Regions from separate parts of the Shewanella sp. DNRA4 genome, predicted to be linked through region 2. Evidence: predicted binding sites of a transcription regulator. Region 2 holds the regulator's gene; the other holds the start of a gene.
What was found. The regulator MetJ, encoded in region 2, represses methionine synthesis genes. The targets are predictions, from matches to a motif close to TAGACGTCTAGACGTCTA.
Positions count from the first base shown of each region.

Region 1: the regulator MetJ is predicted to act here: its motif matches at 7,289-7,306, upstream of serA (phosphoglycerate dehydrogenase).

Region 1 is NZ_JABAIP010000014.1:22,480-37,636, reverse strand. Features, by position in the region: gene HG547_RS15720 (PAS domain S-box protein) at 1-3,747, shown strand, start outside; gene HG547_RS15715 (two-component system response regulator) at 3,808-4,824, shown strand; gene ygfZ (tRNA-modifying protein YgfZ) at 4,880-5,833, opposite strand; gene serA (phosphoglycerate dehydrogenase) at 5,969-7,198, opposite strand; gene HG547_RS15700 (DUF2238 domain-containing protein) at 7,355-7,963, shown strand; gene HG547_RS15695 (LuxR C-terminal-related transcriptional regulator) at 8,329-9,000, shown strand; gene HG547_RS15690 (curlin) at 9,177-10,682, opposite strand; gene HG547_RS15685 (curlin) at 10,697-11,116, opposite strand; gene HG547_RS15680 (S8 family serine peptidase) at 11,516-14,023, shown strand; gene HG547_RS15675 (hypothetical protein) at 14,135-14,653, opposite strand; gene panC (pantoate--beta-alanine ligase) at 14,953-15,157, opposite strand, start outside.
Region 2 is NZ_JABAIP010000023.1:37,648-52,804, reverse strand. Features, by position in the region: gene HG547_RS19825 (methyl-accepting chemotaxis protein) at 1-1,172, shown strand, start outside; gene metF (methylenetetrahydrofolate reductase) at 1,242-2,135, opposite strand; gene HG547_RS19815 (bifunctional aspartate kinase/homoserine dehydrogenase II) at 2,425-4,818, opposite strand; gene metB (cystathionine gamma-synthase) at 4,830-5,993, opposite strand; gene metJ (met regulon transcriptional regulator MetJ) at 6,216-6,530, shown strand; gene HG547_RS19800 (sulfite exporter TauE/SafE family protein) at 6,638-7,381, shown strand; gene nrfD (NrfD/PsrC family molybdoenzyme membrane anchor subunit) at 7,529-8,473, opposite strand; gene HG547_RS19790 (4Fe-4S dicluster domain-containing protein) at 8,476-9,042, opposite strand; gene phsA (thiosulfate reductase PhsA) at 9,055-11,337, opposite strand; gene HG547_RS19780 (pentapeptide repeat-containing protein) at 11,837-12,466, opposite strand; gene HG547_RS19770 (phosphoribosylaminoimidazolesuccinocarboxamide synthase) at 13,164-14,267, shown strand; gene HG547_RS19765 (hypothetical protein) at 14,549-14,854, opposite strand; gene HG547_RS19760 (toll/interleukin-1 receptor domain-containing protein) at 14,918-15,157, opposite strand, start outside.

The DNA of each region.
Region 1 (15,157 bases), on a different contig from region 2:
TCTAGCGCTGTACTTGAGGCCGCACCTGAGGCCATGTTGATTGTCGATCAAAGTGGCCAAATAGTATTTAGCAATAGTCGCTGTCAGCAGCTCTTTGGTTATGACGCAAAAGCTATGTTGGGATTACAAATTGAAGCTTTGCTACCCGAAGATTTAAGGAGTCCCCATGCCAAAGAAAGATTACAGTTTCTACGTGAGGGGCGTGATAGGCCGATGGCAAATGCACGCCATGTGCGGGCGCTTAAGTCTGATGGGGATGAGTTTGTTGCCGAAATCGCCTTAAGTATTTTACCGAGTGATTTCGATGGTCGTCGCCAAGTGGCCGCATCGATCCGTGATATGACCCAAAAAATAGCGGTTGAACAAAAAATCCGTGATAGTGAAGTTCGCTTCCGTGGTTTGGTGACCAATATTCCTGGGGCTGTCTACCGCACTCGCATCGGCGAGGAGTGGGTGATGGAATATGTCAGTGACAATATTGCCGATATTACCGGTTATGCCGCGAGCCAGTTTATTGAGAATCGTCAACGCAGCTTTGCTTCATTGATTTTGGAAGAAGATCGCGAGCTGTGTCATCAGCATATTGATAGAGCCCTCGCGCAGCAGGAAACCTTTGAGGTGGAATATCGTATTCGCCACCGTGACGGCAGCATCCGTTGGGTGCATGAAAAGGGCAAGGCGAGTTATACCGAAGAGGGTTTTCCCCTATGGTTTGACGGCAGTATTGACGATATAACCAAGAGTAAGTTAGCCATCGTCGAGCTTGAAGCCTCAAGGCTGCAATTAACCAATATCACTGAGTCTATTCCTTGTACTGTGTATCAATTACGCTGGGTTTCTCCTAGCGATCGCCGTTTTACCTTCCTTTCTGGCGCAGCATTTCACATGTTGGGTTTACACCGCGAAGATTTACTCAGTAACTTTAATATTATTGCTGAGCGGATTTTTGATGAGGAACGACCAGAAGTTATACGCGCGCTTGAGGGAATGAGTGACGATAAATTAAGCTGGATCCGTGAGTTCCGCTATCGTCATCCTAATGGTGGCATTCGCTGGATGGAAGCCGGAGCCAGTGGTCATTATGCCGATGATGGCGCCATTATCTGGAATGGCTATGTGATGGATGTGACTGAACGCAAGTCTATTGAAGAAGAACTTGCGGTCAGTGAGGCGCACTTTAAGGCCTTATTTGATGGGGCAACCATTGGTATCGTGAATGTCGATATCAAAGGACTTATCCTCGATTGTAATGATCAGTTCTGTGAGGATATGGGACTGAGCCGTAATGAATTACGTAGTACGCCTATTTTTGATGTCTTGAGTGCACAGGATAAAGAAGTTGCAAAAGCGCAGTTTAAGGAACTTGTAGAAGGTAAAGTTGATCACTACCGAGGGGAAAGAAGCTTTATTCGTCCCTCCGGTGAGCATTTATGGATGACAGTCAACGTTTCAAGCTTATTGGACAGCCAGAACCAATTTGAGTCAGCTGTGGTAAGCATGGTCGATATGACTGAGTTAAAACTGCTTTCAGAACAATTGCTTGTTGCCAAGGAAGAGGCTGATGCCGCCAGTAAGGCAAAAGGCGACTTCCTCGCGAATATGTCCCATGAAATCCGCACGCCAATGAATGCCATTATCGGGATGTCGCAACTTTGCTTACAGACTGATCTAGACAAAAAACAGAAAAATTATCTCGAAAAAATTGAGCGCGCGTCGCAATCTTTATTATCAATCATTAACGATATCCTTGATTTTTCTAAGATTGAAGCTGGCAAGCTTGATATCGAAAATGTGCCTTTTCAACTCGATACCATGCTTGAAGATTTGAGCGATATCTTCTCCGAAAGGGCGGCTCAAAAGCAGATTGAATTGCTGTTTGCTGTCGCACCCAATGTTCCACGTTATCTGCTTGGCGATCCGTTGCGGTTGGGGCAAGTGCTGATCAACCTAATGAATAATGCGATCAAATTTACCGAAAGAGGAGAGGTATTACTGTCCCTCAGTTTGGTCGAGCAGCAAAACGATGATGTCATATTACGTTGTAGTGTGCGTGACAGTGGCATTGGGTTAACCCATGAACAACAAGCCAAACTGTTTAAGTCGTTTACGCAAGCAGACACTTCTACTACCCGTAAATATGGTGGTACGGGATTAGGGCTGGCGATTTGTAAACAACTGGTCGAATTAATGGGGGGAAGTATCGGGGTCGAAAGCCAGCAAGGCCATGGCAGTACTTTCTTTTTTACCGTTAAATTGCGCATCTCCAGTGGACAAAAGCTCATCGTAGGTCAAGAGCTTGAAGGTATGCCAGTATTAGTTGCCGACGACAATGCCACCGCAAGGGACATTATGCGAACCACTCTAGAGAGCATGGGCTTTCAAGTGGATACAGTGCGTTCTGGCGACGAGGCGGTGATGCGGTGCAGCCAGCAGGATTATGCTGTGGCATTGATTGATTGGAAAATGCCAAATCTTGATGGGCTCGAAACCGCAAAACAAATCCTGCAACGGGCAAAAAAAGCGCCGCGGATCTTGATGGTATCAGCCCATGCTAATCAAGATTTCTTGACCCAAATTGAGCAACTTGGGTTAGCGGGCTACATCAGCAAACCTATCAGCGCATCAAGATTGCTTGATGGCATTATGAACGCACTTGGTCGCGCAGGGTTCCTACCCGTCAGGCGCCATCAAGACAGTATTGCGCCTGAGTTATTATTGCCCCTTAAAGGTAAGCGTATTCTGTTAGTCGAAGATAACGAAATGAACCTTGAGGTGGCGACCGAATTTTTAGAGCAAGTGGGGATTATTTTATCCATTGCCACCAACGGCCAAATTGCGTTGGATAAGTTAGCTCAGCAGAGCTTTGATTTGGTATTGATGGATTGCCAAATGCCAGTGATGGATGGTTATCAGGCAACAAAAGCACTGAGACAAAGGCCCGAGTTAGCACAATTACCTGTGATAGCAATGACCGCCAATGCCATGGCTGGCGACAAGGAAATGTGTTTAAGAGCGGGAATGAATGATCATATCGCCAAGCCGATAGAGGTTAACTTACTGTATCAAACCCTCCTAAAATATTTAGGTGCACCGTTACCGCCTCAAGAGCTTATTAATGATTCACCCAAGCCTGTGAATATTGATGTTGATTCTGTCGTGAAATGGCCTGAACACCCAGAGCTTGATATTGATAGAGGCTTGCAGCTAGTGCAAAACTCCACGCGCCTTTACCAAAGGATCTTTGATCGTTTTGTTACTAGCCAACGTAATGTTGTCGAGCAAATCAACAAGGCCGTTGCCAGCAATAAACGTGAGGATGCGGTGCGAATGGCCCATACGCTTAAGGGACTTGCGGGCAATTTAAGTTCCACAACGCTTGCGGAATTGGCTCGGCAATTGGAACTTCACTTAAGTGAAAATACTGAGTTCCAAGCGGAGTTGGACCAAATCCAAACGTTAGTGGCATCGATTTGCCAAGCAATTGAAAAAGTTAAACCTGAGTTTGAAGAATCTAGTGGGCCGACGGCGGAGCATTTACCACCAGAAGCCCTCATTGAGGCCTTAACGCGATTACGCCAAAGTTTAGAAGAAGCGGATTCCGATGCAGTCGCCCAAATGGATGCACTTAAACCGCAAGTGAGTGCTCAGTTATGGCAGCAGTTGAGTCCAGCGCTAACGATGATTAATCAATATCAATTCGATGAGGCCGTCGAGTTGATTGATGAAGTACTTGTAGACTTAAAGTAAAACGGTCAATTATGCGCAGTATTGATCATTGATAAAGCCACTGGAAAGGTGAATGTGTTGATGGATAAGGCAACAATATTAGTCGTCGATGATACTCCAGAAAATATCGATATTTTGGTGGGCATACTCGGTGATGACTATAAGGTCAAAGTCGCGATTGATGGACCAAGAGCGCTAGCCCTTGTAGCCAAAACACTGCCTGATTTAATTTTACTCGACGTCATGATGCCCGGCATGAATGGTTATGAAGTCTGTAAGCAGCTTAAACAGGAGCCCTTAACTTGCCACATTCCTGTGATTTTTGTGACGGCATTATCTGAGGTTGCCGATGAAGCACAGGGCTTTGCCTTAGGTGCGGTTGACTACATTACCAAACCAGTCAGCGCTCCCGTGGTGAAGGCGCGAGTCAAAACTCATCTCGCGCTGTACGATCAAAAACGCTTGCTAGAGCAACAAGTTAAAGAACGTACCCAAGAGTTAGAAGAAACCCGCTTTGAAATCATTCGCCGTTTAGGTCGCGCCGCCGAATACAAAGACAACGAAACGGGTCTGCACGTTGTGCGTATGAGCCATTATGCGCGGCTGCTCGCTATCAAACTAGGTTTACCGAGTACCTTCTGTGAGTTGTTGTATAACGCGGCGCCTATGCATGACATTGGCAAAATCGGCACGCCCGATGCGGTACTGAAAAAGCCGGGTAAGCTCGATGCCGAAGAGTGGAAAATCATGCAGCAACATGCCGCCATTGGTGCTGAGATCATTGGTGAGCATGGCGACCCACTGCTGCAAATGGCGCGGCGTATCGCCTTAACCCACCACGAGAAATGGGATGGTTCGGGTTATCCTAATGGTTTGTCGGGGGAAAATATTCCGATTGAAGGTCGGATTGTGGCGATAGCGGACGTCTTTGACGCGCTGACTTCGCGCCGTCCTTACAAGGAGCCTTGGACAATAGAGGCCACGCTCGAGTTACTCGAAAGCCAAGCAGGGCAACATTTTGACCCTAAGCTGGTGGCCGAATTTAAGCAAATCTTGCCCGAGGTGGTGGCGATTCGAGATACTTATTTCGAACATTAAAGCAGAAAGGCGCCTAGGGCGCCTTTTTCAATACGTTCCGCTTATCAGCGAGAAACTAGTCTTCGAGCGAGTAGGGCAATGCTTGAATACGTAAGCTAGATTGCTCGTCATCAGCGAAACGCAATTTGGCATCACTCTCGGTATCGTTGGCGAGCACGGCGGTGAGCAGCACTTGATTACCACGTTGAACAAATTCAATGATTTGTCCACCCTTGCGATAACCGTCTTCCAATTCTATCTCGATACCCGTTTCCAAATTGATATTTAAGGAAGTGGTGCCTTGAAGAATATAGAGCGCACGCTTGTTACCACCACGGTATTTCATCCGAGCCACAGTTTCTTGACCCATGTAGCAGCCTTTGTTAAAGCTGATCCCGTTGATAGCCTGTAGGTTACACATCTGCGGTACGTACTGATTAGCATGGCTTGGCGCTAGATTGGGGTAACCCGCAGCAATTTCTAATGCTTGCCAAGCACTGGCATCAAATACGGTATGCTCGGCAATGAGGGCACTTGCGGCTTGTGGTTGTAGAACCAATATAAATCGATCCGCATCTTTTAAAATGGCGCCTTGCTCGATGAGAGTGAGTTCCTGAGTGACTTCACCGTAGTGTTGGCTGACAAATTGTTTAGCCTGTTCACCCGCCACACCGAGTAATGTCCACTCATCAGAGGCATTGGTCAGGGTCGCCTTACTAAATACCGCATATTTTTGCAGTTGTGGCAGATCCACTGCAATAGTGTCCTTTGGCATCAACATCAACAGCGCATCTTGGATGGCAAAGGTGCGGAAGCTAGCCAGCATCTTTCCCTTAGGATCACAATGTGCGCCCCAGCGCCATTGGTTGGCTTCGAGTGAGCTGATATCTGTGGTCACTTGGCCATGGATAAAACTGCGGCCCTGTTCGCCAACCACTTTGATAAGGCCTAGGTGGGATAAGTTGGCGAGCATAAGTGGAGGCGTGGAGGCGTCCAGATCCCAATTGGGTGTCGAAACTGCAATAGTCATAGCGAGATCCTGAAAATGAAGGCGATGCAAGAGGCTTGATTGTAGCGGAATTCCTCTGGCCTCAAAAGCATAAGGCGCACATATCTTAAATGAAATGTGCGCCTTAGATGGGGGCAAACCTTAGCGGTTTAGGCTTTAGAACAACACGCGAGTACGCAGTGTGCCTTCAATGGCTTTAAGCTCAACCAAGGCTTCTTCTGCTTGGTGAGTGTCGACTTCCATTACCACATAACCGATTTCTGCCGTTGTTTGCAGATACTGAGCGGCAATGTTAATGCCTTTTTCAGAGAAGGCTTTGTTGATTTTGATCAGCACGCCTGGACGATTTTGGTGGATATGCAGTAGGCGTGAGGTACCTTTATGCATTGGCAGAGACACTTCAGGGAAGTTAACCGCAGATACGGTTGAACCGTTATCTGAGTATTTGGCTAATTTGCCTGCCACTTCGATACCGATATTTTCCTGTGCTTCGGCGGTGCTACCACCCACATGTGGCGTGAGTAGCACATTATCTAAACCGCGTAATGGGCTGATAAATTCATCATCATTCGATTGTGGCTCAATGGGGAAAACGTCAATCGCCGCGCCCGCAAGGTGACGCTCTTTGAGTGCCACCGTGAGCGCATCGATATCGACCACAGTACCGCGGGAAGCGTTGATAAAGATGCTGCCTTTACGCATAGCGGCGAATTCGGCAGTACTTATCATGTCTTTGGTTTGCGGCGTTTCAGGCACGTGCAAGCTTACTACATCGGACTGTGCCAGCAATTGCTCCATTGAATGGATTTGCTGGGCATTACCCAATGGCAATTTGTCTTCGATATCGAAGAACACCACACGCATGCCTAAGGTTTCTGCCAGGATCCCCAGCTGAGTTCCAATATGGCCATAGCCTATCACGCCTAAAGTTTTGCCACGGACTTCGTAACTGCCTGCGGCAGTTTTCATCCAACCACCACGATGGGCGATAGCGTTACGTTCAGGAATACCGCGCATCAGCATAATAATTTCGCCTAATACCAGTTCAGCTACGCTGCGGGTATTAGAGAATGGTGCGTTAAAAACGGGGATACCGAGGGATTCGGCGGTCGCCAGATCCACTTGGTTAGTGCCGATACAGAAACAACCAATCGCAATTAATTTTTCGGCACGTTTTAATACATCGGCGGTGAGTTGGGTACGGGAACGAATACCAACAAAATGAGCATCTTTGATGGATTCGTGCAGGGCTTCATCACCTAACGAGGCTTTGTGATACTCAATATTGGTGTATCCCGCGCGTTCAAACACATCTACCGCAGATTGGTGGACGCCTTCCAACAACAGGATTTTGATCTTATCCTTGTCAAGCGAATGTTTCGCCATGATATGGGTACCCTCTAATTAATTGAAGTGGTTCTTGTATGTTATGCTGACAACCTTGGCTCATCAAAGTAGCACTTTTTTTGCTCACTGTGGAGGGCTAGATGGCTAAAGTTAATATTCTAAAATTAGAACAATATCGCATAAGAGGAAGAAACATTGAATAATAAAATCGCTTGGTGCGGTATTTACCTCTCAGTTTTAGTCTGGTCGGCGATAAAACCTGCAGATACTTTCACTTGGTGGCTTGAAGCTTTACCTGCATTAGTGGCGGTTCCGCTATTATTTTTTACCCGCAAACGTTTTGAGCTAACCCCAATAGTGTATTTTTTAGTACTTGTACATTGTTGTGTGCTGTTTGTCGGTGCGCACTATACCTATGCTGAAGTGCCATTATTTGACACCATTGCCCAATGGATGGGCAGTGAACGTAACAATTACGACAAGGTCGGGCATTTCGCTCAAGGCTTTATTCCTGCCATGTTGGCCCGTGAGATTATGTTACGCAATCAAGCCGTCAAACCCGGCGCTTGGTGCGCTTTTTTGGTCACTTGTTTTGTACTCGCTTTCAGTGCTTTCTATGAGCTTATAGAGTGGTGGGTGGCCGCTGCAACGGGCGAAGGTGCTGAGGCATTCTTAGGCACACAAGGTTACGTGTGGGATACCCAATCGGATATGTTTTTAGCCTTAATTGGGGCCATTGTCGCGCTACTCAGTTTATCCCGTGTGCAGGATAAGCAAATCGCTAAACTCTTGACTCAGGCCTAATCGTAGTCTTGAGAGCATTCAATCCCCTTTGAATGACATTCAAAGGGGATTTTTATTCCCCAAAATGTCATTTTTCGGTGTTAATTTTGTGTTTAAACTTTCGATTGATGTTTCCATTAACTAAGGTATAAAGACGAGTGTGATCTCCATCTCGTTTAGTATTAATTGCTAGCAATGAAATACTATTTAGGGAGTTAGTCGAATTTACTACATATAAATAGAGGTTATTAGTACATTTGGGTGATGGCATTCATACGGTAACTAGTCAAAATGGGCTATGTTAATGAGATGTATGCTGAGATTTAGGCAGATTTCATTAAGCCGGATAAAAAGATAATGGAATACTTTTCAGGGAGAAGAGTAAATTGGGTACTATCAATGAGTTAGTATTTTTACATCAAGTGGCGGCGCCTTGCCATTTAGCGATACTTGCTGAATCTATCGGATTGAAAACACGGATCGTTAAACATGCCTCAGCGTTAGAGTTAGATTTAGAAAAAGGGCATCGCAGCTTTTGTTTAATCGCCCAGAAAGGTGCGGCCTTAGATAATAAAGGGATCCCTTTGCTGGCATCTCGTCTTGTCCCCCATATTCCTGTGGCTCTGTATCAAGTTGAGCGCAATTCCTTAGATCAAGAGTCAGCTATGCTGCTTGGCATACGCGGACTACTGTTTACTGACCAGCGTATGGATTTGATGTTGACCGGATTGCGTAAAATGGTTGCCGATGAGCTTTGGTACGATAGAACTTTGCTCAGTAAGATGTTTCGTCGCGTGGTGCAAAAGTTGGATGGACAACATGATATGCCTGCCGACACTGTGGCCATGCTGCAAGCTCTTACCTCTAGAGAAAGAACCATCATTCAATTCGTTTCCAGCGGCGCGAGAAATAAGGAAATTGCCCATCGTCTTTGCATCAGTGAGCACACGGTAAAGGCGCATATTTCATCGATTTTCCGTAAAACCCAGTCACGAAATCGTGTCGAGTTATTAAGATGGGCTCAGACCTATCAAACCCATTTTGAGTTTTGTAGTTAAGCCTTTGTTGATTGGTATCTTGTTTGAAAGCGAGCGGGTGCGTGGTGTGATACCCAAACGATAAGACGAATAACGATGTACTTTTGCGTGTGATAGGCAAATAAAAACGGGAACATTATCAATGTTCCCGTTTTTATTTAGTCGCCTTCAACTTGAAGGCGACTCATATTTAAAGATTAGTACTGCACAACAGTCGCAACGTTCATATCACCATTTTGGGTTACGCTGATGCTGTTGTTGTTACCCGCTTGTGAGCCTAATACTAAGTTGTCATTACCTGTTTGGGAGATCATTAGGCTGTTGTTGTCACCACTCACGCCAAATGAGTTGGCAGCAAATGAACTACCGCTATCACCACCGACCCAGTTGCCGTTACCCGCTTGAGTGATTTCTGCTGAGTTTTCATCACCTTCGATGATTAAATCGATAAGGTTCAGATCGCCACGGTGTTGCAGTGCAGTTACATCGGCGTTGTTACCTGTTACGCTAATGATGGTCTCGTTTTGATCACCATCTTGCTCAACATCCACTTCGTTGTCGCTACCCACGGCATCCACATAAGCGAAGTTCGCATCACCTTCTTGGCTGATTTCGATGCTGTTGTCTTCACCTGTTGCGAAGGCAACCAGCTCGTTGTTATCACCTTTAGAAGATAAGTCGAAGTCGTTGTCAGTACCGTAAGCGCCAAAGGTTGCGAAGTTAGCATCACCACGTTGTTTTAAGTCAACGTCGTTGCTATCGCCCCATACTTGGAACTCTGCACCGTTGCTGTCGCCTTTTTGCTTGATGGCAATATCATTATCATCACCTTGAATATCAGCAACTAAAGAATCACCAACTGTGTTACTATCACCATCTTGAGCGATGTCGATAGTGTTATCATCACCCGTAGTCATAGAGAGGTAAGCAATGTTATTGCTGCCTTCTTGCTTCATGCTGATATCGTTTTCGCTACCGGCTAAGGCGTAAACAAAGCCAGTGTGGTTATCACCTTTTTGGTAGATATCAACACTGTTGTCGTTACCAGCGATGCCTTTGGCTGCACCAAAGTTATTGTTACCAATTTGTTCAACTGATACGTCGTTGTTGTTACCCACGTTGGCAGTCAGATCGAGTGCAATTAGACCCGCTTGGTTGCTGTTACCGTATTGTTTGATATCACCGTCGTTGTTGTCGCCTTGAACACGGAATACGGCAAGGTTTTCATCACCTTCTTGCTCAACAAATGCACTGTTTTCTGTGCCAGTGATTTCAACATAGCTTTCGTTCAGCTCACCTAATTGGCTAACTGAAACAAGGTTGTCGTTGCCCACGACATCGTTGCTGCTTTGGTTGAAGAAGCCGTCTTGAGTCACTTCAACTTCGTTATTATTGCCTTTCACATCAACAGAGGCTACGTGCCAATCTGTTTGTTGGCTAACAGTCACTTTGTTAGCATCGCCAGTTGAGTTGACTTGTGCTTCATGCCACACACCGTCTTGTAATACGGTGGCAACTTGGTCGTTACCCGTTTGGGTTACTGCTGCTGCGTTAATGACACCAGTTTGAGCGACTAAGGTATCTTGACCTTGGCCTGTTTGCTCAACGCTGATTTCGTTGACTGTGCTTGCTGCTAGCGCATTACCACTTAATCCCGCAGTAATGGCTAATGCAATCAATGACATTTTAGCTTGTGATTTCATGTGACTCTCCCTGTTTAATACTGAGTTATTGAGATTGCGGCACCGTCCGCAATCTGTTGAATCGAAAAATTGCCGCTTCCTAGCTGGTTCAATTGCACCAGGTTGTCATTACCAATCTGGGTAATCGAAGCCATATTTTTAGTGCCGACTTGTCGTAGTTGGACTTCATTATTGGTTCCAATCTGTGTCACAAGCGATACGTTATCGTTACCCGCTTGCGTCACATAGGCGCTGTTATCGTTCCCTGATTGAAACACTATCCCTTGGTTTGCCGTGCCTTGCTGCACTAGGTCGATAAGATTATCGCGCCCTGAACGCTCAATTAGCGCCTGCAGTGTGACGGGCAATTCACTGACATCTGCCGCATGGGATGATGTCAGGCAACTACATATCAAGAGCAGCAGTACCAAAAAGCGTGTTAATGGATTTGGCACAAGTGACTCCTTGCATGTATTGGTGTTTTGGTCAGAGCACAGACTCTTTCCAACTCAGGCATCAAGGTACGAGCCATAGTGCTTAGAGACAATTGGCCAAAAGGGTATTTATTTTTGAGGTGTAATTTAAATGCTAACCAGATTAACTTTTGTTAATTCCATGAATATCTTGTTTTTTGTCGATAAAACCCTGCGTTTAGGCGGTATTTACCTCACCGAGTTGGTCTAGTAGTTAAGTTGTATTTAGCGTGCAGCGTCTTTTTTAAATTGAAACATTATGGCAACAATTTGCAGGCAAACATGCTGGAAATTCGTCGTTTTTATCCATCTCACTTTGAATGGTGGCTGCGTAATTGCCGTTCCAGAATTTCAACGTAAAGGACTATAGGAAGCTTAAGTATGTCAATAAAACTCTCACCATTGGCGTTAGCAATTGCAGGGGCGATGACGTTGTCAGCGGTGCCTGCAATGGCAAAAGATGCACCAGTCTATGAAAAAGACGCCATCCTTGTGGTGTACAAAGATAATGTGACTAAAGCCGAACGTGCAGCAGCACAGCGTTTAGTTCGCGGCACCTTAACCGATGCAAATGCTGATGGCGTAGACGATAAATTCCAGCATTTACTCAATGGTAAACTTACCCGTTTAGCCCTGCGTAAAGGCGCTAATATTGAAGATGCGATTAAGGTGATTAGTCGTCATCCAGCGGTAAAATATGCAGAACCCAACTACATTCTTAAGGCGATAGGTACGCCCGATGATCCAAGCTTTGCTAGCCTGTGGGGCATGAACAACACTGGCCAAAATGGCGGTAGTGCCGATGCAGATATCGACGCGCCAGAGGCTTGGGAAATAACCACGGGTAGCTCGGATGTGGTGATTGGGGTTATCGATACTGGGGTTGATTACAATCACCCAGATTTGCAAGCCAACATGTGGGTTAACGCTGGCGAAATTCCAGGTAATGGTATCGATGACGATGGTAACGGCGTGATCGATGATATTCACGGTTACAGTGCGGTAAATGATAACGGTAACCCAATGGATGGTAATGGTCACGGTACTCACGTATCTGGCACTATTGGTGCTAAAGGCAACAATGGTGTGGGTGTCGTTGGGGTGAACTGGGACGTTAAAATTGCCGCCTGTCAGTTCCTTGATGCCGATGGTTATGGTTCTACAGCTGGCGCTATTGCATGTTTAGATTACTTTACGGATCTGAAGGTTAACCATGGCGTGGATATCAAAGCCACCAACAACTCTTGGGGCGGCGGTAGCTTTAGCCAAGCCTTAAAAGATGCGATTGAAGCGGGTGGTGAAGCAGGCATTTTATTCGTTGCAGCAGCGGGTAATGACGCGGTCGATAACGATGCGAGCCCACATTATCCCTCAAGCTACGATTCTGACGTTGTCCTCTCGATTGCAAGTACGGATCGTAATGACCGTATGTCAGACTTCTCACAATGGGGTTTAACTAGCGTCGATATGGGAGCACCAGGCTCCGCGATTCTCTCTACTGTTCCAGGTGGTGGTTACGCGACGTATTCTGGTACCTCTATGGCTACTCCACATGTCACGGGCGCCGCAGCTCTGGTGTGGTCATTAAATCCAGATCTCTCACCAGTAGAAATGAAATCCTTACTGATGGCATCAGGTGATGCTAATGCAGATTTAACGGGTAAAACCGTGGCTGGTACTCGCCTCAATGTGGCTAACGCACTCGAGCAGGCTAACCCATCTCCTAGCTACAAGTTTACCGTATCGCCAGTATCACAATCTGTCGAAGCGGGTAGCACTGCAAGCTATAACTTTAGTGTTGGTAGCGTTGCAGGATGGGAAGGCGATGTAGCTCTTTCTGTCTCGGTTTCTCCAGCGCTAGAAGGTGTGTCCTTATCAGCCTCAACTGTTTCAGCTGGTGGTTCATTTACCTTAGATGTTGCGACAACGGCGCAAACAGCTTGGGGTGATTACAGCATTACAGTAACAGGTACCGATGGCACTATTGAAAAGGCTAAAGTCGTTTCACTGAATGTGTTCCCTCAAGGATTAAATGACTTTACCTATGGCAATGAGAATGCTGTTGCTATCCCTGATAACAATGCTAGTGGTATTGTGAGCACGATTGAAGTTACTGATGATGTGCAGATTTTTGGCGTGACCGCCGATGTCAATATCAGCCACACTTGGATTGGTGACTTACGCGTTGTGTTAACTTCTCCAGCAGGTACTGAAGTGGTTCTACATAACCGTGATGGCGGCAGCGCTGACAACATTGTTAAGAGCTGGGACTTAAGCGCGTTTGATGGTGAAAACGCACGGGGTACTTGGTCATTATCAGTAGATGACAATGCAGCGGCTGACACTGGTACTCTTAATAACTGGGGCTTAGTGATCAGCGGCTTAGGCGAAGCATCTCCAGCGGCACCAGTGGCGGGCTTCGAGTATGCAGTTGAAGGTTTAAGTGTCGCCTTTACTAACACTAGTACCGATGCGAACGATGATATCGTGAGCTACAGCTGGGATTTTGGTGATGGTTCAACTTCAACTGAAATGAACCCTAGCCATGTATTTGCTGCGGCAGGTACTTACACTGTGGCCCTCACTGTGACTGACTCAATGGAACACAGCAATACTGTGACCATGGAAGTTCAAGTTTATGAGCATAGTATCAACGCATCCGTCACTCGCGCATTGGTATCACGCCGTGGTAGCGCTATGGTAGATATTGAATGGGATAGTGCATTAGGCGAAAGTGTTGCTCTATACCGTGACGGTCAGTTAGTGGTGACAACAGAGAACGATGGCAACTATCGTGATCGCTTCACTACATCTGCATCAAGTGTGACTTATCAAGTATGTGAAACCACTGGAACCTTATGTTCTGCACCAGTAGTAGCACAATTCTAATGTAGTCCTTAAAAATGAAGGCGACCGAAAGGTCGCCTTTTTGCTTTCAACCCCTAAACTAGCTGTTTAGTCGGTAGTTACCATTTACGTTTAATGCTCAACTAATGCGTGTCATTTTTTTTGGGGTTCTTCGTGTTCTACATCGGCATTTATTTGGGTTTTTCTATCCGATAATTGCTGTATAAGTTGGCTATTGATTGTGGTGAGTTTATCAAAATGATCATTAATCTTACTCAGTTGCTTTAAATAATCGGGATCACTTTTGTCTTTATTTTGCCAATATCGCTGCCGTTCTAGTTTCTGTAATTCACTGGCCCTTAGGATTTCAAAATAGCTATTCTCTTGTTTTAGGCTATAGATTTCACCGTCGAGTAATTGCAGCAGTTTCTTTGGGGGTAAGGAGTGATTATTTAACAAAGCTTGCAATGGGTCTACTTTGGTTTCACGTTTATCCGAATCAATTTCGTTGCTAATACCCAACTGATATTCAATTTTATGCTGACTGTATTCCTGCGGACAGGCGATTTGGCTAAAGATGACTTTATCGCCTTTGCGACATTTATAGACGGTATTTGCGAGCGCCGTGAGAGGCAAAAGCATACAAATAAGAGTCACTATGAGTCTTGCCATTCGACGACAAATCCTTTGTATACGCAATGAATGAAATTATCACAATGGGTATTAAGCTAGAGTTAAATGGAGTTGTCTCACTTATCTCCCTTTAAACTTTAGCAGTTATAAATCCATGTAGTATAAACATATGTTACTTAACGTTAACATTGGTGAGTACTATGGCGTAAGTGAAAGAATAAAACCAGTTTTTTGACACTGGAATTTATTTGACGCTTCACTGGAACGCCAGCAATACCAGCGTTCTGAGGTAATAAAAAAGGAGCCTAAGCTCCTTTTCTCAAATCTTAAATAGATGTTTAGCGATCAAAGCGCAGATTATCAATAAGACGCGCTTTACCTAAGTAAGCGGCCGCCAAAATCACCAGGGCTTGGTCCGTAGCTTCCGCATGGGCCAGCGTGGTGGCATGGCGAACTTCTAAATAATCCGGTGTAAAGCCTGCGGCGATAAGGCTCGCTTTGGCTTCCGCGGTGACTTGTTCGATACTCACGCCTTGCTTGATC
Region 2 (15,157 bases):
ACGCCCTGTATCGTCATGGGATGAAAGACTACTCGGGCAAAACCTTTGGTGTGCTGGATATTGCACTGGACAGAAGCCATTCTGAGCAAGCGATGTCCGATATTCGCTTTAAACTCATCATGATAGGCTTTATCGCCTTCCTAATTGGCACCGCCATTGCCTGGTTTATCGCTAAGAGTATTACTCGCCCAATTGCCGAAACAACCAATGCGCTCAATGATATTGCCGAGGGTGAAGGCGATTTAACCCGCCGGATTGAAGTGAAGAGCAAAGATGAAATTGCGCAGCTTGCACTCGCCTTTAACCGCTTTGCTGAGAAAATCCACGCCACCGTTGCTCAAGTCTCTGACTCTACTAGCTTACTGGCGACATCGGCCGAAGAAATGTCTGCCATTACCCATGAAACCCAGCAAATGGCAAAACGGCAACACCTCGAGACCGAACAAGTCGCCACCGCCATGAATGAAATGGCGGCAACAGTACAAGAAGTTGCCCACAATGCGACTGATGCCGCTGACGCTGCAACCCACGCCAGCGAGTCAACTGAGCATGGCAAGTTGCTGGTTGAAAAGGTCATTTCGACTATAAATCTGCTGGCGGATGAAATAGCCCATGCCGCCACGGCCATCAACGAACTTGAGCGTAATACCGCGCAGATTGACTCGGTATTAGTCGTTATCCGTAATATTGCCGATCAAACCAATTTGCTCGCCCTCAATGCCGCCATTGAGGCCGCCCGTGCGGGTGAACAAGGCCGTGGTTTTGCGGTGGTGGCAGATGAAGTACGTACGCTCGCCAGCCGTACTCAAGCTTCAACCAGCGAAATTCAGCAGATGATTGAAGCCTTGCAACAGAGTGCCAAATCCACCGTCAGTACCATGAATACCAGTACCGCCACCACGCAAAACTGTGTTTCGTTGGTGCACGAGGCGGGGGAAGCGCTCGAAGCCATTACCCAAGCCGTATCCACCATTAGTCAAATGAACATTCAAATAGCTAGCGCTGCCAACGAGCAATGTGCTGTGTCGGCGGAAATCAATAAAAACGTCAATAATATTAATGATATTACGACCAATGCCACCGAGAGTGCCGAGCAAACGGCGCGGGCAGGAGACGAGTTAGCACAGTTGTCGATGCGCTTAACCACACTTCTCGCTCAGTTTAGGATTTAGGATTTAGGATTTAGGATTTAAGCAAAACAAAACGCCGCTAAACTAGCGGCGTTTTTTATACTGTTAACGTTATACCGCCTTTGGGCGCACCCCTAAGGTATGGCAAATCGCATAGGTCAATTCCGCACGGTTTAAGGTGTAGAAGTGGAAATCCTTTACCCCTTCGCGGGACAACACTTTCACCATATCGATCGCCACGTTTGCGCCCACCAGCTGACGGGTTCCGGCATCATTTTCAAGGCCATCAAACTGCTTATGTAACCAGCTTGGTAAGCTCACATTGGTCATACCCGCAAAACGCTTTAACTGGGTAAAATTAGTCACGGGCAGAATGCCGGGAACGATTTCGACATCAATCCCCGCCGCAACGCAGCGGTCACGGAAACGCAGGTAAGATTCCACATCAAAGAAAAACTGGGTAATTGCACGGCTCGCACCGGCATCGATTTTACGCTTGAGGTTAATCAAATCCGCCTGAGCGTTAGCCGCATCTGGGTGCACTTCTGGGTAAGCGGCGACCGAAATATCAAAGTCGGCCACTGAGCGCAGCAGGCGCACTAAATCCACCGCAAAGCGAGTCGGTTTTGGGCTACCCGCAGGCAAGTCGCCACGCAGCGCCACTATGTCGCGAATACCCGATTTCCAGTAATGCTTTGCCAGATCTAACAGCTCTTCATCACTGGCATCCACTAAGGTTAAGTGCGGCGCAGCGACTAGGTTGGTTTCTTGTTGAATACGCTCAATCACGCCGTGGGTACGGTCACGCACACCCGAGTTTGCCCCATAGGTCACAGACACAAATTTAGGATTCAGCGGCTCTAAACGGCGGATAGAGTTCCACAGGATCTGTTCCATTTCGGGGGTTGATGGCGGGAAAAACTCAAAAGAAACATTAATATCGCCATTAAGTTCAGACAAACTTTGGTTTAGCGAATGTGAATGTTGTGCGTGATGAAAAGCCATGTGTATTTCCTCAACCGCCCGAGTGCGACAATTATCGCGACTGGTACGACTATTAATGCAGTAGTTTAATCCATATGGACGTTTGGACGTCTATATGTCCATATACTAGAGAAACTGGCTGTTAAGTCAAGCCCAAAAATCCCCATTTGTGGTAATTTCTGCCCCATAGATGAGTCTATTTATTCTAGACAATAAAAAAGGACTCGAATGAGTCCTTTAAGTTTATGAATATAGGCAAAATCAACTTGAAGATACGGGGTTTAGTCTCTTCAAGTGTCTGGGTTTATGACTACTCTTGCAGCAGATCGCGGCAGATCTGTGTTAGATCCGATTGTACAGCTGCCGCCGTCACTTCGCGGCCAGCACCCGGTCCACGGATAATCAGCGGATTACCTTGATAGAAGGCTGAGCGGATCACAAACACATTGTCACCGGGCGTGAGGTTGGCGTAGGGGTGGCTCGCATCAATCCACTGTAATCCCACCTCGGCTTTAAGGACTGCGCCGCTATTATCCAAGGAGGCGACATATCTCAGCACTTTGTTTTGTTCCGCTGCTGCGCCATATTGCTGCAATAATTCATCATCTAGCTCACCGATACGGGCAAGGAATTGCTCCAACGGAATATCCGCTAAATGGGCAGGCACTAGGGAGCGCAGCTCAATATCCTCAAGCTCGATTTCCAGACCGATTTCACGGGCTAAAATCAGCAACTTGCGCTGCATATCGCGACCAGAAAGATCGTCGCGGGGATCTGGTTCGGTAATCCCTAGACCACGCGCTTCAACCACTAATTCCGAGAAAGGTTTGCTGGTATCGTATTTCTCAAATAACCAACACAGGGTGCCAGAGAAAATCCCACCCACGGCTTCAACGCTATCGCCACTGTTACGCAGATCGTTTAAGGCGTGCTGAATAGGTAAACCCGCGCCGCAGCTGGCGTTATAGCGCCAAAATAAACGGCGATAACCGAGTTGTTCTTTAAGCTCGCGATAAAAAGGCAGTGGGCCAGAGCCCGCGAGTTTGTTTGCGCTGACCATATGGATGCCGCGCTCGAAAAATTCTGGATATTGTAGGGTTAAACTGGCGCTGGCGCTGATATCTAATGCAATCAGTTCATCGCAGTTAAGTTGTTCTAATTGTTCAAATAGATGCTCGTACTGCCAAGGAGTCGCTTCTGTATCAAATTCCTGCTGCCAGCTTTCCAGATCCACACCAGTGGACTTAATCAAAGCTTTACTGGAAGTCACCAGACCGACTAACTCGACTTGCGCTTCAAGCTCTTGATTTAACGAGGGAGAGACTGACTTAAACAGCTTCACCCACGCCTCGCCAATATTGCCCACGCCCAGCAGCAATACGCCAATGCGTTTGCGCGGGCCAGCGCAGCGGCGATGTACTTTTTGCGTCAGCAGATTAACCTGCGACTGTGGCACTAAGGTCACAAGACTTAAGTCACCACTGAACAAGGGCTTAGCATCACGACTCAGTAAACGGGCAAAGCTGCGGCGATAATGCTCGGCATCGGCACTCACGAGTGCCACTAAGCCAAGCTCGGTATTAATTTGCAGATCTCTAATGCAGAGGGCTTCGGCCTGCGCATCCAATAATTTTTGTACTTGTTTTTGGTTTTCAGCGGTATAGGCAAGCTCAAGCCGTTGATGCGCCGATACCCAATGTGCCAGTGGCGTTAATCCCGCCTCCACCAATTGCTCGAGCAGACTGGCCACATCACCCGCGATCTTAAAGCCAAATAACACCACGGCATTTAGATTGGTCACCACGGGCGCACTCGCTGATGAACTGTGCGGCGCAATCAGGGTAAAGTCGGTGTGGGAGGCATAGCTTGAACGCACAGCCAAGCTCACCTCAGTGTTAAACAGCGGCTGCAAAGTACGTGAATGCAACACGGGTGAGCCTAAACGCGCCAAACGGTCGGCTTCAGCAAGGGACATGCTCTTGAGTAATTTCGCATCATTGATCTTATTCGGGTCAGCGTTAAAGACCCCTTCAACGTCGGTCCAAATGGTCACGCGCTCAATGTCGGCAAGGCTAGCAATTAAGCTGGCGCTAAAGTCAGAGCCATTGCGGCCAAGCAGCAAGGTATCGCCGCGCTCGTTAGCACAAATAAAACCGGTGATCACTAGGCGCTCGTTAGGGTGGGCCGCCAGTAAGGCTTGCACTTTGGCGCGGGATTCTTGCACACGAATTTGCGGCACGGCGGCCTCATCGGCCACTAAAATCGAGCACGCATCAACATGGCTTGCGGCCACGCCCGATTCGCGCAGCAGCGCTGCCATCAGGCGCGCCGACCAACGCTCACCAAAACTCACCACATGGTTAATTTGGTAATCATTGCGTACATCTAAAGATAATAGACTGATTAACTGAGCTTTATCCGTGGTCAAACGTTCGCGTAAATCCCGCGCTTGCTCGTTAGATAATAATTGCTCAATCAAGCCTTGCTGATAGCTGATAAGGACTTGTAATTCTTCTTGCCATAATTGGTTGCTATCGCGCAGGGACAATAATTTATATAAAAAGTTAGTGGTTTTACCCGCGGCAGACACCACCACCAGATCATCACTGTGGCCATGGGTTAACAGAATATGGGCGACTCGGCGGTAACAATCGGCATCGGCTAAGCTGGAACCACCAAATTTATGTAAGTGACAACGTGCCATCTATTATTCCTCTACTGACAAGCCGCTACGGCGGCCAATCCTGCTTGAATATCTGCAACTAAGTCGTCGGCATCTTCAATACCAACCGACAAACGTAATAGGGTGTCTTTAATACCAGCTTCAAAACGCGCCTGCGGCTCCATCGCTCTGTGGGTCATGGTCGCGGGCACGGCCACGAGGCTCTCGACGCCGCCTAAACTCTCAGCAACACTAAATAAACTTAAGGCATCTAAAAAGGCAACCACTTCGGCCTCGCCGCCCTTAAGCTCAAAACTCAGCATAGCGCCAAAACCTTTTTGTTGCTTGGCGGCAATGGCATAACCGGGATGATCCGCAAGACCTGGGTAATACACTTTACTCACGACGGGGCTATTACTCAGTAACTCCACAATCCGCTCGGCATTGCGTTGGTGCTCACGAATGCGCACGGCCAAAGTACGCAGGCCGCGCAGGGTTTGATAACTGTCGAAGGCAGAACCCGTTAAGCCTAAGGTGTTCGACCACCAATGTAAGGTCTCACCAATTTGGGGATCTTTGGCGATCACCGCGCCGCCCACCACATCGCTATGACCATTAATGTACTTAGTGGTGGAGTGGATAACGATATCGGCGCCGAGCAATAGCGGTTGCTGCAAAATCGGTGACAGGAAAGTATTGTCCACTATCACTAACGCACCGACGGCGTGGCTTGCCTTGGCAATAGCTTCGATATCAACCACCCGCAGTAATGGGTTGGATGGGGTTTCAATCCACACCATTTTAGGTTGCTGGGCAATCGCTTGCTCAAGTGCTTGGCTGTCGGTTTGATCGACCACCAGCAGTTTAAATTGGCCTTTTTTCGCCAAATTAGTAAATAAACGATAAGAGCCACCGTAACAATCGTGGGGCACCACCAGTAAATTATCTGGGCCCAGTAAAGTGGTCACTAAGGTAATGGCTGCCATGCCAGTACAAGTCACTACACCGGTTGCGCCCTTTTCCAGCTTTGCTAAGGCATCGCCTAAGATGCTGCGGGTAGGATTGCCGGAACGGCTGTAGTCAAATTCGCGAGGATTTTTATGACCATCGAAGGCGTAATTCGTCGACAGGTAAATTGGCGGCACCACGGCGCCATATTGAGTATCGCTTTCGATACCCTGACGCACTGCCAATGTGGCTAATTGACGCTCGGTCACTAATTTGCCTGCGGTCATCGGGAACTCCTAAGTTCGCAAAGAGATGTCTGGACGTCTAAATGTACCTAAGCCCAGTGGTATCGTCAATAGGCGTTAAGACGTTTAGACGTCTAAACATAAAGAAATCTGTTTGCAATCGCTAAGAAATAGTAGCAATAATTTGACTGTAATCTGTAAGGGTTTAAAATCTGCCCCGAATTTAGCGTTATAACAGGTGAGTCAATGACTGAATGGAATGGGGAATACATCAGCCCCTATGCTGAACATGGCAAGAAGAATGAACAAGTAAAGAAAATTACTGTGTCTATTCCGCTCAAAGTGCTAAAAGTCCTCACGGATGAACGTACGCGTCGTCAGGTCAACAACCTGCGCCACGCAACGAATAGCGAACTGTTGTGCGAAGCATTTTTGCATGCCTACACCGGCCAGCCTCTGCCTGATGATGCCGATCTGTCGAAAGAGTGCCCAGACAGCATCCCCGCTGAAGCGAAGCGGTTGATGGACGAAATGGGGATCGAGTGGGAAGACATGGAATAACGCTTAAGCGTCCATAATCCTGCCGTAACTAATTATTAGGGATCGTTAATGCTCATCCGGCGTGGTGGGTTAAAGTAACGATCCCTATTTTGTTTTGATGGAATCCTATGTTCTCCTTGATCGATCCACAAACGCTTGCCATCGCGTCTGTGATTGTGTTTTTAGGTGCCCTCACCCAGAGTCTGATTGGGTTTGGCTTAGCCGTGGTCGCCAGTCCGCTGCTGTATATCGTCGATCCCCAATTAGTGCCTGCCCCCGTGATTGTGATGGGATTTTCCATCGCGCTACTCACCCTATTGCGTGAACGCGGCCATTTAGAATTCAATGGCTTGCAATACGCACTCATCGGTCGAGTGCCCGGTGGCTTTATCGGTGCTAGCCTATTACTGTTTGCGCCGCAGCCGATCCTCGGCTTGGCGATTGCCGCGATTGTGACGGTTGCCGTGGTGCTCAGTTTGTATAAATTCAGCCTGCCGGTAAACAAAGCGACTCTGTTTGGCGCGGGAGTCGTCTCGGGGATCTTTGGCAATATCGCCGCCATTGGTGGTCCGCCGATGGCGATTTTATTGGCGGGTAAGGATGCTTCGCAGTTTCGCGCAGCGTTATCGGCCTTCTTTATCTTTAGTTCGACCATTGCCTTGGCGATTCTTGGGGTGACGGGCCTACTCGAAATCAAGCACTTTTGGCTTTCGCTAATGCTATTGCCCTCGGTCTTTTTAGGCTATCTCGTGGCGGGCAAACTGGTAGGCAGTATTGATAAACATAAGACCAAGATGGCGACCTTAGCCCTCTGCGCTATCAGCGCCTTAGTGCTCACGGTCAAATCAGTGATTGAGTTATTACCGCAATAATCTCCCGCCAATTGCAGTCAATCGCAGCCATAAAAAAAGCACCGTTTAACGGTGCTTTTTGCTTGCAGGGGATGGGTGATTTACGCCATCGGTATTGCAACGAACTTCAGTTAATTGTTAACTGAGATCTCGTTAACTCTGCTCTCATTAACTTAAGTAGCTTTGGCCCGCATACACAATAAAGTGTCTCAGGGCGAGCACGCCGGTTAAGCTGGCACAGGCCACCATAATCATTGCGCCCTTAGTGTGGCGAGTCGCTGCGGGAAGCAGCATAAACAGCAATGGCACACCAAAGCCAATCCCCACGACACCAATCCAGAATACGCTTGCCCACACGCCAGAGGTGAGTGATGCCAGTGCCGCAGCCGCCGCACCGCCCTTAAAGTACAAGGCGCAAAACAACATAAACAGGAACATGATTTCGATTGCCATCACTGGCAGCTCTAAGCCATGCATTTTAGCTAAGGTCTTGTCGTGGCTATCGGTTTTGAACATCACCAGCGCCAGCACCGCATTGGCCGCCGCACCCGCTGATAAACCCGATACCAAGAACAGTGCAGGCAATACCGCAGTGTTTAGCATCGGATAGGCATTCATCGCCGAGATTAAGAAGCCTGTGTAAGCGCCCACACCAATGGCGAGGACAAACAACAGCACTTCAATCAGCTTTCTAAAGGGCATCAGCAGCTTAGCGATAGGTGTGAGGAAACCTAAGCCCCACTTTGGCAAATCGTCACGCAGTACTAAAATCGCGTAGGCAAATGCCAAGGGTGAGTAAGCCAGCAGCGCTAATACCCCAATCGCCATTACTGATTGGAAGTTATAGTTAATTAAGATCAACCAGAAGTGGAAAGGCTTAGTTAAATCAAACACTAAACAAGCCAAGCCTAAGCTGATTGCCACAGGGCCAATAATCGCCGCGGCCTTGAGGATATTGCTCTCAACTTGCGTTTGTTCTTGATTAAACCAACGCAAACCAATGCCAATCAGCAAACTTCCGGCGGATAAACCCGCCATAAACAAATACACGGCGATGACCCAGTGCCAAGTGACGGGATCATATTGCGCCATATCGCCCCAAGTATTGTTCATAATCAAATCCCCCCTCTTTTGGTAGGAACGCGATATACCCTAGGTTTAGTGCCTAAATGGGTCTTATCTTGGTAAGTGATCTTAGTGTTGAGCAGTGTGGCCACTTCACTTTGTGGATCGTTAGCATCGCCAAACACCAATGCATCGGTCGGACATACAGTCACGCAGGCTGGTTGTTCTCCACGGGCCAAACGGGTGTCCTTACAGAAGTTACACTTGTCAGCCACTTTGGTTTCGGGATTCATAAAACGCACTTTGTAAGGGCACGCCGCCACGCAGTACATACAACCCACACACTTGTCGCCGTGGATGGAGACAATGCCATCTTCGCCCACGTAGGCCGCGCCCGTTGGACACACCTTCACACAGGGCGCATCTTCACACTGCTGACACGACACTCTGTGGTACTTAAAGTGCAGATGGGGCATTTCGCCATAGGGCCCTTCGACTCTCACCTGTAAACGGGTCACCCCTTCTGGTACGCCGTTTTCACTGCGGCAAGCCACGTTACAGGCTTGGCAGCCGATGCACTTGTTCTCATCGTGCACCATCACATATCTTTTCGTCATTTGAGCCTCCAATTAGCGTTTTGCCAGCGTGACGCCAGTGGTGTGTACCGTCATGCCACACACAGGTGCGGTAACGTGGGGCAGTAAGTTTCCGCAGTGGATACCTTTGCCTGTCGCTCTAACCAACTCTTTGTTTTTAGAGCCAAAGCCCATATAAGCAAACACGGTATCGGGGCGAATGCCTGGGGTGACTAACGCATGACCTTCCTCTGTACCTACGCTGCTGGTTAAGCGGATAGGATCGCCATTGCTGATGCCTAATTTACTCGCGGTATCTGGGTGAACCCATACGGCGTTATCCGACATCAAATTCGCCAGCATGGGCACATTGTGGGTCGCGCCATTGGTATGTACCGCAACCTTACCTTGGATAAAGTAGAGTTCATTAGGCTTTTTAAGCTGCACTTCGCGGAACTTAATCACCCCGCGTCCTGGCGCCATGGCTTCAACCTTGGCTGAGGTCAATTCAATCTTGCCGCTTGGGGTTTTAAAGCTGAGTAAACTGCCGTAGGTGCCGTCTTCATCCGCAGGTTTGGCATTGGCATAGGCCTTAGTAAACTCGGCCACCATCTTAGGTTCGCGCAGCATGATGGGCTTACCAAAGCTAACAAAACCTTCGTCTTTGATCCGGCGCAGCAGCTCTGTGTCGCGGTTTACCTGCAATAGTTGCAGGGTCTCCATGTTTTCCCATGGATAGAATTCACTCAGCCCCAGTTTGTGGCCAATATCTTTAAAGATCTGCCATGAAGGACGAGTATCGCCTAGGGTTTCAACCACCCGTTGGCGCACATAGTAGGCAGGGTTTTTACCTGACTTGTCAGCGATTTCCTCATCACGCTCAAGGTAGGTAGACTCAGGTAAAATCACATCGGCATAGGCCGCGGTTTCACTGATATACACATCGCACACTGCAACAAAGTCGAGCTTTTTCAAGGCTTCGACCACACGCGCTCTGTCAGTCATAGTTTGCATTGGGTTAGTACGGGACATCACCCAGCCATGTAACTGATAAGGTACCGCGCTTAAGGTCGCATCGAGGACGGTTTGATAAATCCCGCCAGCTGACCACATCATGGCGTACTGTTCTTCCACTTGGTCGATACGTTTTGCCGCAGGCTTAGGCATATCTTTTACGCCGGGCTTACCCAGCACGGGGGCCACATTTTCACCGGCGAGCTTGTTATAATCGCCAGGCTTTTGACCCAGGTAGATCCCGCCCTTACGCTCGATGTTACCAATCAAGATGTTGGCAGCGTAAAGCGCGCGGCGCATTTCAAACTCTTCGGTGGTAAAGGTGGCTCTGTGACCAAAATCCACCACCGCATGGGGCGCTTTAGCCGCATATTCACGGGCAATACGGCGAATATCTTTGGCGGGCACATCGGAGATCGTTTCGGCCCACTCAGGGGTATAGGCTTTTACTTCAGCGGCAAAGGTGTCAAAGCCTTCGACATAACGCTCAACAAAGGCTTTGTCGTAAAGGTTTTCTTCAATCAATACATGGCATAAGGCTAAAGCGACGGCCACGTCGGTGCCAGGACGAATCGCGTACCATTCATCGGCTTTATCGGCAACCACTGAGAATCTTGGCTCGAACACCACCAGCTTGGCGCCTTTATCCATTTGCGCCGCCATCATGCCGCGGGTTTCGGACATGTTGATGCCTTCGTACAGGTTATGGCCGAAGTTAATAATGTATTTTGAGTTACTTAAATCGCGTTTCACCTTAGTGCCAAACATGGCCATAGCAGCAATTTCATAACCGCCGGGGCAAGTAGATGCATGGGTAAAGGTATTTGGGCTACCAAACGCCGTGGCGAGGTGGAATAAGTGTTTTTCTTGCGAGCCAGATTTTGAGGAAAACGCTACCGCCTCTGGGCCGTGAGCTTGCTTGATTTTAGTGAGATTATCGGCAATCAGTTGATAGGCTTCATCCCAACTGATTTCAGCCCATTTACCCTCGCCACGCTCGCCAACCCGTTTTAGGGGTTTAACAATCCGCTGTGGATCGTACAGCAAACTATGACCAGCACCGCCGCGGGCACAGACTTTACCGCCAAAGGATTTAGCCGCCTTATTACCGCTGATAAAGACGTTTTTACCTTCAATCACCCGCGCTGAAATCGGGCAGCGGGTCGAGCACATCTCACAGATACTGGCAATTTCTTTGCCCATGCCCTTAAGCTGCTTGCTCTCTAATGCCGCTAAGCTGCCCGGCAATAAGCTAGCTAATGCACATGTTGCACCGCTGGCCCCTGCGCCCTTTAAAAAGGTTCGCCTATTAAGCTCAATCATGGTTACCTCCATCACACTCATCCACCCTTATGCGCCAATTGGCACACGCAAACTTAGGCTTTGGATCACCACGGCGGTGAAACACTAAATTTGCTCACAGGTTTTTAGTTATTAATGCCAATGCCTTAAGAAACGCTGGCATTTTGCTGTTCCGGGGTGATTGTTATCCCTTAAGGAGTAGGCGGATATTGTGGTAAACCACATAGGCAAGTTGAGTGTGATCTGTGGCAACTAAAAGTTAAAATTGTTCTAAAAATTCGTGAATAAGATCAATAGTGTTGATTGGCCATATCGATGCGTACGCTTGAGGTATTTTTACAATACGCACCACAATAAAAAGTTATCAAAAAACCTAAAAGCAATTTTAAAAACAATAAGTTTAAAAGTGATACCGCGATATCGCTGTCACAATAAACCCGTTAATTTAAAAGGATAAAATACCAGCACCTATTAGCGCGAACAGGTGCTGATATGAGGTCAGTATGAGGTTGGTATAAGGTCAATCCACCAAGGTAATATCTAAGCCATTTAACAGCCGAATCGCTTCATCGCGACTAAACTTGGCACCTTTAATTTTGTTGTTAAAAATATCAATGTCGTAATCGGTTGCCTCAGAGAAATCCGCCTCCATTAACTCAGTGCGGCCAAATAAGCTGTGGCGAAAATCGCTGTAACTAAAGTTAGCGCGATTAAACTTGCCCTCACGAAAATCTACATCCTGCGCCTTACAGCCCTCAAGTACCATTTCATCGAGCTTAAGGCCCATAAAAGAGCAGTCGTTTAAGATGCAGGTTCTAAAACTAAAAGGCGCCGCAAAGGATAATCTAGGCCAAGCGGCACGGGTCCAATCTATGCCGACCAGCTTACATTCTTCAAAACTCACACCGTTAAATTGGCTTAAGGGCACCTTGAGCAAGCTCAAATTACAACCCACAAAACGGCAATCGATAAACTTGCAGTTACGGAATGTGCTGTCGCTAAATTGGCAATCGTGGAACTCGCATTCTTCAAACTCAAGGTCCAGCCACTGGCTTTGGCTCTCGGCTAAGGCGATAAATTGCTGCGAGAAAAAATACCGCCCCTGTGAGGCTACGCGCGCCATCATTGGCATTTTTGCATCTGTCGTCATACTCGCTCCATACTCCCCATCACGGCTTAGGCACGTCCTGATAGGCAAATTGTCTTTTTGAATCTACAACAAATAGCTGTTAAAGCGAGAAGCGGCGCCTCAAGCTGATGCACTATAGCCGCAGATAATACCCCGATTAACGCCACTCACTACATGGCTAAATTGGCATAAATCGAATATAGGCTTAGCACTTATGCTCAACAACCTAGCTCCACAATCTAGCTTCAAACGCTTGCGAGCGACGCTCCCGCTTTAGGCATTTTCAGCTTTTACTTTTACCAGCCTTCACTTTGTGCCGACACGCCGCACAGATGCGCACAAATAGCCGTGGAAAATTTTGCGAATAAAGGTAAAATGGCGCCACTTTTCGCGGCTGTCTAACAAGGTTCTCTGGGATTAATGGTTAGCCTTTTCGAGCAAAATGGCACGGGGTTTCCCCGCTTGAGCAGACCAGTATTACTCTGGCGCCAACCTTGCTCTGCGTTTCATTTTCACCCCATATCTAGACAAACATTATTCTCCCCATCGCCCGAAAATCCACTATTCGCTTTACGCTTAACCTTCACCAAGGCTTTACGCAAACTGAGCAATAAGCTATTGGTCAATAATAAAAAGGTGGCTAAGCATCTTATGCTTAAGCACACCGCAACGAATAAAAAACTCGTCCCTACACTCTCTATCCAAAGGAATACTCGTCATGAGTCTTGCTGATTCCGTATTAGCCGTAAACAACGATTTGCCCATCCGCACCGATAGCCCAGTTCATAGCGGCAAGGTACGTAGCGTTTACTGGCTAACCGACGCCGACAGCCGCCGTTTAATCAACACCAAGGGCTACAATGTGCCCGAAGATACGCCGCTTGCCATCATGGTGATTAGCGACCGTATCTCAGCCTTCGACTGCATCTTCCACGGTGAAGGCGGATTAAAAGGCATCCCAGGTAAAGGCGCGGCATTAAATGCCATTTCTAATCATTGGTTTAAGTTATTTGCCGAAAACGGTTTAGCCGACAGCCATATTTTAGATATTCCGCATCCCTTCGTTTGGATAGTCCAAAAAGCCCGCCCAATTAAAGTCGAGGCCATTTGCCGCCAATACATTACTGGCTCAATGTGGCGCGCCTACTCTAAGGGCGAGCGCGTATTCTGTGGTATCACCCTGCCAGAAGGTTTAGAGAAAGATCAAAAGCTGCCGGATTTACTGATCACCCCTTCGACCAAAGGCATTTTAACTGGTATTCCCGGTGTGCCCGCGCAGGATGACGTTAACATCAGCCGCAGCGATATCGAAGCCAACTACCAAGCCTTTGGTTTTGAAAAGGTAGAAGATATCGACCTGTACGAGAAGCTGTTAAAAGATGGCTTTAAGGTGATCTCAAAGGCTCTGGCCGACCTTGACCAAGTGTTTGTGGATACCAAGTTCGAGTTTGGTTATGTGACCGATAAAAACGGCAACTCAAAACTGATCTATATGGATGAAGTGGGCACCCCCGATTCATCTCGCATTTGGGACGGCGCCGCCTACCGCGATGGTAAAATCCTTGAAAACTCTAAGGAAGGTTTCCGTCAGTTCCTGTTAAATCATTTCCCAGATCCGGATATTCTGCTCAACAAGGACAGAATGCCAGAGCGCGAAGCCCTCGCCCGCGATAATGCCCTGCCATTAGAGGCGATGATGAATGTGTCACGCACTTACACCGGCATCGCCGAGAAGGTGACTGGCGCGGCAATCCCGCTGCCAGCCAATCCAAAGGCAGATATTATTAAGATCCTACGTGAAGAGTATGATCTGATTGTTTAATCAAATCAGAGGTTTTGGGTGGTTTGCCCATCACTAAATAGTAGAGAAGGCGCTTAGGCGCCTTTTTTGTTTGAGTCATTTAAGCACTTAAGCAATACAACGCTGATAATTAAGCACTGTCATTCCAGTGACACGCCGTGAACTCATCCATGAGGGCTCGACGACGGCATCCATGCCGTCAACGGTCACTTACATGCCAATGCTTAATTCAACCAACTCTTCAGTAATCTGTATGTCTTTTTACAAGCAAACACCTTGCAAATTTAACAATGGGTGGCTCGTTAAATTTTGGATTGTTGAAAGCCATTTGATACCCAAACAAAAGACAATGCTAAAGACCAAAGGATTATTATTGGGCCAAAAGTAAAAGCCATTATTTTTCTTTTATTTGCTATTAATTGAATTTCTACCAACTTTTCATTTTCTAATACCTGCCGCTGCCAAGCAAAAAATGTGTATGTACCAGGTGGATTATCAAATTGATCGAATGGATTAATTGTTTCTCTCTCGTACAAAACAAAACTAGCAGAAATAAGCAGCCATAAACTAGAGAGAATAATAAGTAGTCTCGACCACCCTTTGTTCAAAATTTACTCCTTGAAAACATAACGCCGCGTTCACCGGCTCGTCCGGTGCAACGCCTTGTTAGCTCATTTCAGTGTGTCAAGTTGATCCATGTTCATGGACGACCAAAAATTCCTTTCAAAATGAAAGTTATACCACCCATCCGTTCCCAGTCGCTGATGACCTTCCTTAACTTTTTCTCTCAGCTCATCCGCAGAAGTTATGCCGGTGATGATAGAAAGTTTGTTAAAGTTCTTATGCTGTGCCGCCCTAATAAAGAACGGATACCCCTTGCTGTAAGAGGAATAATGTAGAGTCTGTGGATA